DNA from 2 places in the Thalassospira sp. UBA848 genome. Region 2 is predicted to be linked to the other one. Evidence: riboswitches for the same ligand, from Rfam matches in the RefSeq annotation. Region 2 holds a riboswitch; the other holds the start of a gene.

Region 1 (4,577 bases), on a different contig from region 2:
CACCATCAAACAGCGGAAGGTCGGAGAAATCAGGAATGCGGGTCATGGTTATTTCTCCCCCTGCTTGCCAAGAAGGTGATCAAGTGCGGCACCACAAATGCCAAGAACATCGGCCCCGACAAAGACAAAGTCGTCAATGCCGGCGGCCGCGTAATCGGACCTCGCATCGCCCGGATTACCAGCAAGGTAAACCATGCTGGCCCCCTTTGCCTTGAGTGCCTTGGCAACATCGGTTGCCATGTCGCCATATTGCGGATCCGATCCACAGATTATGGCGATCTTGGCCCCGCTATCGGCGAAGGCGGATGCCAGTGTTTCTTCCGTGTCAAAGCCGTTATTGGTGATGGCTTCGATCCCGCCAGCTTCAAAGAAGTTTCGCGCAAAGGTCGCACGTGCCGTGTGCTGGGCGACCTTGCCAAGATTGGCGAGGAAGACCTGCGGGAAAGACCCGGTCTTTGTCTTGTGCGCCTCAGAACGTTTGCGAAGTGCCTCATAGTTTTCAGAAAGGCGATGGGCCGGAAGTGCACCGATACGGGTCGCGGCACTGGTGCCATAAAGCTCGGTAAACATGTGTCCGATGGTGGCGCCTGCGCGTGCGGCCTCAATCATGGCAGCAAGGCTTTTGCCGACCGTGCCGTCAAACTTGGTCTGGCGGCTCTTGGCATCGGCAACGATCACGTCAAGGTCGGGCGTTTCGCAGGTCACCTTGGCCTCAGCGATGTTGGGGAATTCGGAGACACCAGTCAGCGGGTCACGACGGGTGGACAGGCGTTTTTCACGGGCATTCCAGACGGTCTCGATTTCGGTTTTCAGGCTGCCATTGGCAAGGGCACTTAAAATACCACCCGAAGATTCAAGGGACTGGAATTTCGACCAGGCGGCCTTCGCCAGTTCCTTGGTCAGGTTTTCGATAAACCACGAACCACCAGCCGGATCGATGACCCGGTGCACGTTGCTTTCTTCCTGCAAGATCAGTTGGGTGTTGCGCGCAATGCGGCGTGCAAAGCCATCAGGCAGGCCAATCAGATGATCATAGGGCAGGCAGTTCACACTGTCCGCACCACCCAGACCGGCGGCAAAGCTTGTCACCGTGGTGCGCAGCATATTGACCCAGGGATCAACCTTGGTCATCGCCATTTCGGCGGTAACCGCATTGATCGTGATCGTCGCATCCTCGGCACCGGATGCTGAAAGAACGCGACTCCACATCATGCGAAGCGCACGCAGCTTGGCGATCCCGGCAAAGAAGTCCGTGCCGATGGCGACGTTAAACACCATCGCACCCGCAGCTTGATCAACCGCCATTCCGGCATCGGTCAGGGCACGTAAGTATGTCACCCCGCTTGCCAGCAAACAGGCCAGTTCCTGACCATCGGTGGCCCCGGCATTATAGTAAGGTGCGCCATTAACCGAAATTGCGGTCGCCAGCGGGAACAGGTCAATCAGCTCGACCGCGACGTTTGCCGCATGATCAACCGCCTCCTGTGCCCCGCAGGGCAGGGTGCCAGTAATTGCAAGGGTTCCAATCGGATCAATGTTAAAGGCCGGGGCGGCTTCGTCTGCGCCATCGGTATTGGCAATGTGCGCGGCCAACAGGGCCGCAGCCGGAACACCCGCGGCACCACCATCAAGCCCGACGGTGGCAAGGTTGGTGTAAACATCCTCAAGTGCGGCATCAAGATCGGCCAGACAATGAATGGCAATCCCGTCCACACCGACCTCGGCAGAACTGATTTCGCGCCCCGCACGGGCGGCGGCATCAAGTTTCAGCGTGATCGAGGTGGCCCCATTTTCAAGGTCCTCAAGGATCGCGGCATTGGTGGCTTTGGGGTCGGGATGGGTATGAAGCTGACGGATATCCCAACCGGTAACGGTTTCACGCGGCTCGACCGTGGCGTTAAGAACCTCGTGGATCAGCCGGGTCGCGTCATCCTGATCATCATTTGTATAGATCGGCTGAACGGAAAACCCATCAAGGGTGTTGGTGACAAGCTTCTTCTCGAACGGTGCACCCTTAAGGGCCTCTTCGGCCAGCTTGCGCCAACTTGCATAATCAGCAGATGGAAATTCGGATGCGAGCTTAAGCGGGTCGGACATGGTTTCTCCCGGCTTGGTTCATCCCGGCCTTGATGCGACTCCATATGGGGCGCGGCGCGGAAAGTTGCCAAATTCTATTCTACTACGGATTCCCAGTACCCGGTACACCCCGCCCGGCCCAATTCATGCCAAGAAAACACCATCGGTATTCTGACTCGTGCAAAACCGCGCAAAACGGCTTCGTACCTACAGTTGCGGGGGCAGTTCCGGGCTTGGCCACACCGCCAAAAGGCGGGGCCGCACCGGATTCCCGATCATGTTTTCCGGTCACATTCGCGACATGGCGGTTTATAGCACCTGTCCCTAATTCCGTAAATAGGCATGGAAATACCTATTTAGGCGGATAAGCCACCCGACAAATCAGGTTTCCGTAGCGTTATGTTGGCAGAAACATTGGGGTTTTATCGGCCGGGCCGTGATTTCTGTGCCACGGTGCCGGTGTCATAACCACCTTATACTTTCGCGCAAGGGGTGGAAGATCGGGGTGAAGGCAGAACATTGCATGGCAAAAATTTGGCGGGTTTAACCAATTTGACATTTTCATCTGTCAGTTTGGGCGTGTCCCAAATCTCGGAGTATCGCCATCCATGAATGCGCTCAGCGCCATGCCGCCGCAATTTTGTCCTGATGGACTGGTTGCGTTCGCCGACGACAGTCCCAGCGCCAAAGCAGCCCTTGAAACAGTGTTGCGCCGGGCCGGATATGACGTGGCCGGCTTTGATTGTGCCGATGATCTGATCGATCAGCTTGAAGGCATGTGCCCCAACGCCATTATTCTGGATATTGAAATGCCGGGCATGAGCGGCTTTGAAGCTTTTTGCGAGATTCGCCGCCGCTTCCCCAACAGCCAAAACGTGCCGGTTTTCTTTTTCTCCGCCCATTATGACGCCGATACCCGCGCGCAGGCGGATGCGTTGGGTGCCGCTGATTTCATCAGCAAGGATGCCAGCCCGAAAGTGGTCCTTGAGCAGCTCAACCGGGTTCTCGGCAATTCCATGAGCGCCTGTTAAGCTCTTCATTCGGCGTATTGCGATGACAAACGCTCTGCCTCGGCAGGGCGTTTTTCTATGTGTAATCGCTGGTCTTGCTTGCCATCATTCCCATATTTCGGGCATAGCATGGTCTGGGTTTATACCCGGTCCGCCACCAAATCCATCACGTCCCGGAGCACTCTGCAATGTCATCGTCCTCTGCTGCCAACCCGATCCTTGTCGAAGCCACCCGTGGCGCGATGGTCGAAAGTTTTCACCGTGGCCGGTATGTGGTGATGAAATCGGATGGCACCGTGATTGACGCGGGCGGCGATATTGACGCACTGATGTATCCGCGATCCGCGATCAAACCGCTTCTGGCGATCCCGTTGATTGAAAGTGGTGCGGCGGATGCCTTTGGCCTTGAAGACAAGCACATCGCGCTGGCGTGCTCGTCGCATAATGGCGAGGAAGAGCATGCAACCACGGTTGCCGCATGGCTTGAAAAGATCGGTCTGTCGGTCGAAACGCTGGAATGTGCGCCGCATTATTCGCTTAGCCTGAATGCCGCGATCAAGCAGGCATCCGATCATGTCAAACTGACCAAGGCGCATAACAACTGTTCGGGCAAACATGCCGGGTTCCTGACGACCGCGCAGCATCTTGGCGATGACCCGACAGGTTACATTGCAGAGCCCCATCCCGTTCAGCAGCGCCTGATCAAGGTGCTTGAAGAAATGGGGGATTGTGATCTGTCATCCACCCCGCGTGGCATTGATGGGTGCGGTATTCCGGTAATCGGTATGCGCCTGCGCGATCTGGGGCTTGCCATGGCCCGGATGGCTGATCCCGCTGGCCTGTCCGAAACGCGCGCCAATGCCATCAAGCGCATTCGCAAGGGCTGCGCAAACGCACCCTTCATGGTCGCAGGCACGGGCCGTTTCTGCAGTGCCATCATGGAAGAATGCGGCGAGGACGCGCTGGTCAAGGTCGGGGCAGAGGGTGTTTATTGTGCAGCCTTCCCGGAACAGGGGCTTGGTGTGGCGCTCAAGATTGATGACGGCACCCAGCGCGGGGCAGAGGTTGCGATGGGCGCGATCTTGCGCAAACATGGCGTGATCGACGATGCCCGCGCCGAGGTGCTTAAAAACCATCTGACGCCGGTGCTGACCAACTGGGCGGGCAAATATGCAGGCGACTTGCGCCCGGCCTTCTAATCAAGACGGGAAACCGATGCAAAGCATTGCGGCCTATATCTTTGCGGCCATTGCCGAAATTGCCGGGTGTTTTGCCTTCTGGGCCTGGTTGCGATCGGGGAAATCGATCCTTTGGGTCGTGCCCGGCGTCGTATCCCTTATTATCTTTGCCTGGCTTCTGACGCGGGTAGAAGCCGATTTTGCCGGGCGGGCCTATGCAGCGTATGGCGGGGTTTATATTACGGCATCAATATTCTGGATGTGGGTGGTTGAACGCAGCATGCCTGATCGCTGGGATATTATCGGCTTGCTG
Region 2 (4,577 bases):
TACCGCCCAGAATCGATTGAAGATCGTTCTTTTCCTTGTATGCCGTGATTTCGCGGCGAAGCGGGCGCAATTCATCGCGCACGATAGATGCAATGATTTCTTTCTGGGCACGGGTAATGGCCGGAGCCGCGTTCTCGGTTGTTGCAACCACTGCCACCTTCGCAGATGAAGCACTTGTCGCATTTTCCAGCGCGACGTTTGATAAGTCGTTTATGGCAAATGCAGCTTCTGCCACGTGACCTGCACCAAGGTCCGCACGAAAACGTAAATCCACATCACCTGATGGCGTGTATACGAAAAAGCCATCTTCATCAGTGGTGATTTCGTCAATCTTCGTGCCATCGGGGGCCAGCACTTCGACCAAAGTGTTGCCGGCCATGACACCATTTGAGAAGCCGACTTCCCCTTCGATGCTGGGTCCACTTGGGAATACAGACGCAATCACCTTGTGCGCCTCTGCGCTACCAGTCCCCTGGAGAAGCGCAACCATGGTCAAAAGCAAAGCAAGCAGCCTAACCATTTGGTGTCTGCTCCGCCTGATTTGCGCGCAAGACTGCTGCCTGCATTTGAAAGTCTTCAACGGGATCTGCAGGTTGCAACAGGGCCGGTTTGACCTTGGCAATAAGATAGACAGAAGCCGCAGAGACAAGGCCTTCAACGATCATGATCGGGATATGGGCAAAGAATACCAGTTTAGCCGCCGGGATAAATGCATCCCCGCTAAGCCCCAGGGAAATTGCGACAAAAAGGGTCGTGAGTGCGATTGAGAACGCACCAGCCACCCCACCGAACACAGCCGCTGGGACCGGCGGAACACGTGCAACCATCCCCCGGAACAGGAGCCCTGCCAACACAGCGGGAAATGCGATATTCACCGTATTGACGCCAAGTACCGTCAAACCGCCAAAGCCAAAGAATATCGCTTGCAGTAACAGACCAACGAAAAGTGCTGGAAACGCGGCCCAGCCCAGCACCAGCCCGGCAAGACCACTCATGATGAGGTGCACACTGGAGGGCCCAACTGGCACATGAATAAGCGACGCAACAAAGAATGTTGCCGACAAAACCCCGGTTGCCGGGATTTTATCAATTGGAAGTTTCCGCAGTCCCAAGCCAAGCCCGGCCACTGCAAGAACACCCCCACCAATCAAAACTTCCGGTGCCAGCGCACCATCCACAATATGCATCTGTTCTGCCCCTCGCCTATTTCACATCATAGGCGCGAACCCACAGGACTGCATCCTGTGAAAGCTCTTTACCCTGAAATTTTTTGTCAGGGCCGCTGCCAAGTGCTGCGAACCCCCAAAAGCCCGCTTTTGGAACGCCGAATGTGAAATACCCGTTTTTATCGGAAAGTGCGACCACGGCACCACCAGGCATTGGCGATGCGGTTGGTGCCTGGGGCGTATTGCTGGCCATGTCGGGTTCAGCCGCCATGTATTCGACTTCAACCTCTACACCCGCCAACGGTTTCCCGTTGCTGAGAACGCGACCAGTGAAGGTTGAACCTGCAATGATATTGGTTGGCCGATTAAGCGGCAGAATCTCGGTTTTCAGCCCTTGCGGTTCCATCCAGTCTGTCGGGATTTCGTTGCGGCTGACATAGGATTTTGTGATTTGCTGGATGAAGATATCTTCGCTTTCTTCATAATACGGTGCTGGAACGACAACCATCACATAGTCACCGCTGCGCCGAAGCGTCAGCACACCGTCAAAGGCGGCTGCCGAATTCGCGCTTCCGGTAAAGGTGATCGGCGAAAGCGTTGATTTTAAATCAATTTTCTTGCCGCGATTAACCGCATAAAAATCCAACGGCTCTGCCATATCCATGACATGACCATTTTCAAACGGATGCCAGAAAATCAGTTTAACGGGCTGGTCGCCCGCCCTGCTAACATTCACTTCCGGCGTATAGGCCAATTGAAAATGAGCATGCGCCGGCAATATGGCCGACATCACGCAGGTGCTTGCAATGACAAGCCTGCCAAGGGTCTTCAACATGTAATCGTCTCTTTCTCAAACGATGCACGCAAGCCAACGGCCCAACGCGCAGGGTCAGGACAAAGAACGATAGGATGGCTGGAAGCAAGATTGCGGATCTTGTTAAGACCGTGTGTACCCCTGCAACCTGACGCTCACCCCGGCGTCCAACAGTTTTATACCGGGCCATAAACACCCGGCAGTCAAAGGCAGGTCTCCTGGCTCGCGGCTTTAAAAACACTGCGCCTTCCCGGCTTGTACCAGTGGCATATGCAGTGCTCTGACCGCTTACAGTTGCGGGGGCAGCCGTGGCTTTGTCATGCGTGACGCACCACGTTCCCTTTTAAGTTGATCCATTCTGATCAACACCAAAGACCGTTTCATAATCCACGCGCGACGGATTGCTGTCAACTATTTGCCCCGTTGCTGAACAACAAACTTTTGGGCCAATGGCTTGACGTTATCTGGGGGCTACGCAAAGATCGTTCGCACCTTTACCAGCAGGCAAAGAATGCCTCAAACACGACGGGCGAAAACATTATGACACCTGAAACAGTTCTTGTTTTCTGGTTCAAGGAACTTGAAGAAAAACAGTGGTTTATCAAGGATACTTCCCTTGATCGCCATATCACCGAACGCTTTTCCGATTTTCACGCAGCAGCGTGCACAGGCGAGCTTTTTACCTGGCGAAAAACGCCGCATGGCCGTTTGGCCGAGATCATCGTTCTTGATCAGTTTTCGCGCAATATGTACCGCGATCAACCGCAATCCTTTGCCACCGACCCAATGGCACTGGTTCTGGCACAAGAAGCCGTTTCACTGGGACTGGATCGCAAACTCGTGACACCGCAGGAACAAGCATTCCTGTATATGCCCTATATGCATTCAGAATCCGAGATCATCCACGAAGTGGCGGTTGATCTGTTTTCGCAGCCGGGGCTTGAAACCAATTATGAGTTCGAGCTGAAACACAAAAAGATCATAGACCGGTTTGGCCGCTATCCGCATCGTAATGAGATATTGGACCGCCAATCGACGCCTGAGGAACTGGCGTTTCTGAAAGAGCCCGGGTCATCCTTCTAAGCATAAAAAAAGGGACGGGTTCCCGTCCCTTTCATCTGCTGTCACCTAAGCGCAGAACATCACCCGACGTCCCGGTCGCGATTATCCCACCAGTCTTGAACAAGGCTTTCTGCCTCATCCATATAATCCGCCTTACCGGCAAGGAAGGCTGCCATAGCTGCGCTGCCTTTGATTTTGGCCTCTGCAGGGATGTCTTCGACATCGCCACGCCAAACACCAAGGAAGTGTTTAAGCGATACCGGGCTTTGGTCTTCATCATCTTTTGCGGGTTTAGACAACAATGCAGGCCAGCGAACATCATTGAGTTCGCCATTATCAAGCATGCGCAAATCGACATGCTTGTAAGGCGTTCTTTCCGCCTCGCCGCCGCCACCCTTGATCACGCCAATGCGCGGCAATTCAAGCAGCCTGCCGGTTTCGCGATGAACGTCGAGAAACGCCGGGTGAAACACGCCAAGAAACGCAGAACGTGCTTGCAGCGGGTTTAACAACCGAAGAAGGGTATTAACCGGACTGCGCAGACCAAGCAATGGGCGCAAACCAATCAGTTCCTGCAGTTTCGGATGCATATGGCGTAACGGCAAATATGCAAAGCCCTTGGATGCGATATCCGACCGTGCTTCCTCTGCAGACATGGCAATTGGCAATTTCAGAGCCTTGATGGCGGCTTCTGTGCCGACGCCATTTACAAGGTGCGAATTGTAGCCATGCATCAGGATCGGCACGCCGTTTTGTGACAGCAACAGGGCTGAAAGAACAAACCATGGCAAACCACGGGTTCGACCGGCAGCATAAGATGGCCAATCGAGCGCAGGGCGTTCAAGCGCATCATCCTCGCCGTCTTCATCCGGCTCCAGTCGGGCCGCCTTGCGCACAGCCTCGATCATGCCAGCAAGTTCTTCGGGCGTTTCGGCCCGATAGCGCAGCATCAACAAAAACGCGCCAAGCTGGATCGGTTCAACCTCGTCACGCAGGATCATGGAAAACGCTTCAAACGCTTCTTCGCGGGTCAGGCTGCGCGAACGCCCCGGTCCACGGAAAAACGTGCGTAAATAGCCCGAAAACGGATGCGCTTCGGGTAAAACGTTTTCTTCCTCGAGCTGTTCAAGATGCTCGTCGGTCATAAGACTTCACCGGATAGTTGTCGTTACTTGTCGTGGATACGCGTAAAGACCCACTCTGTCTCAGTGGAGAGGTCATCCTGATAGCGATAGCCGTCGACATCAAATTTCTTGAGGTCTTGCGGGTCTTCGAGCCGATTGTCAATCATATAGCGCGCCATCATGCCACGTGCACGCTTGGCTGAGAACCCGACAACCTTGGCCGTGCCCCCCTTTACCTCTTTGAAGACAGGGGTAATGACCGGGCCATCAAGCACCTTGGTCTTGATCGATTTGAAATACTCGTTCGAGGCCAGATTGATCAGGCTCCGATCCTTATGACCCTTGGTGATTTCATTGATCTGTTTGGAAAGCTTGTCGTCCCAGAATGCATAGAGGTCCTTGCCACGCGGA

The links. A riboswitch is a leader RNA that binds a small molecule or an ion and turns the genes downstream of it on or off. The one in region 2 is predicted to bind cobalamin.
Region 1: linked by a shared signal. The riboswitch ahead of B2R48_RS03725 (methylmalonyl-CoA mutase family protein) and the one ahead of B2R48_RS00705 (DUF4198 domain-containing protein) in region 2 are both predicted to bind cobalamin.

What each region holds. Positions count from the first base shown of each region.
Region 1 is NZ_DBGS01000032.1:38,347-42,923, reverse strand. Features, by position in the region: partial or broken gene B2R48_RS03730 (methylmalonyl-CoA mutase family protein) at 1-46, opposite strand, end outside; gene B2R48_RS03725 (methylmalonyl-CoA mutase family protein) at 49-2,097, opposite strand; cobalamin riboswitch at 2,221-2,398, opposite strand; gene B2R48_RS03720 (response regulator) at 2,685-3,107, shown strand; gene B2R48_RS03715 (asparaginase) at 3,275-4,285, shown strand; gene B2R48_RS03710 (YnfA family protein) at 4,302-4,577, shown strand, end outside.
Region 2 is NZ_DBGS01000004.1:7,401-11,977, reverse strand. Features, by position in the region: gene B2R48_RS00715 (cobalt ABC transporter permease) at 1-490, opposite strand, end outside; gene cbiM (cobalt transporter CbiM) at 513-1,187, opposite strand; gene B2R48_RS00705 (DUF4198 domain-containing protein) at 1,204-2,001, opposite strand; cobalamin riboswitch at 2,172-2,368, opposite strand; gene B2R48_RS00700 (DUF924 family protein) at 2,521-3,063, shown strand; gene B2R48_RS00695 (glycosyl transferase family protein) at 3,123-4,187, opposite strand; gene yaaA (peroxide stress protein YaaA) at 4,211-4,577, opposite strand, start outside.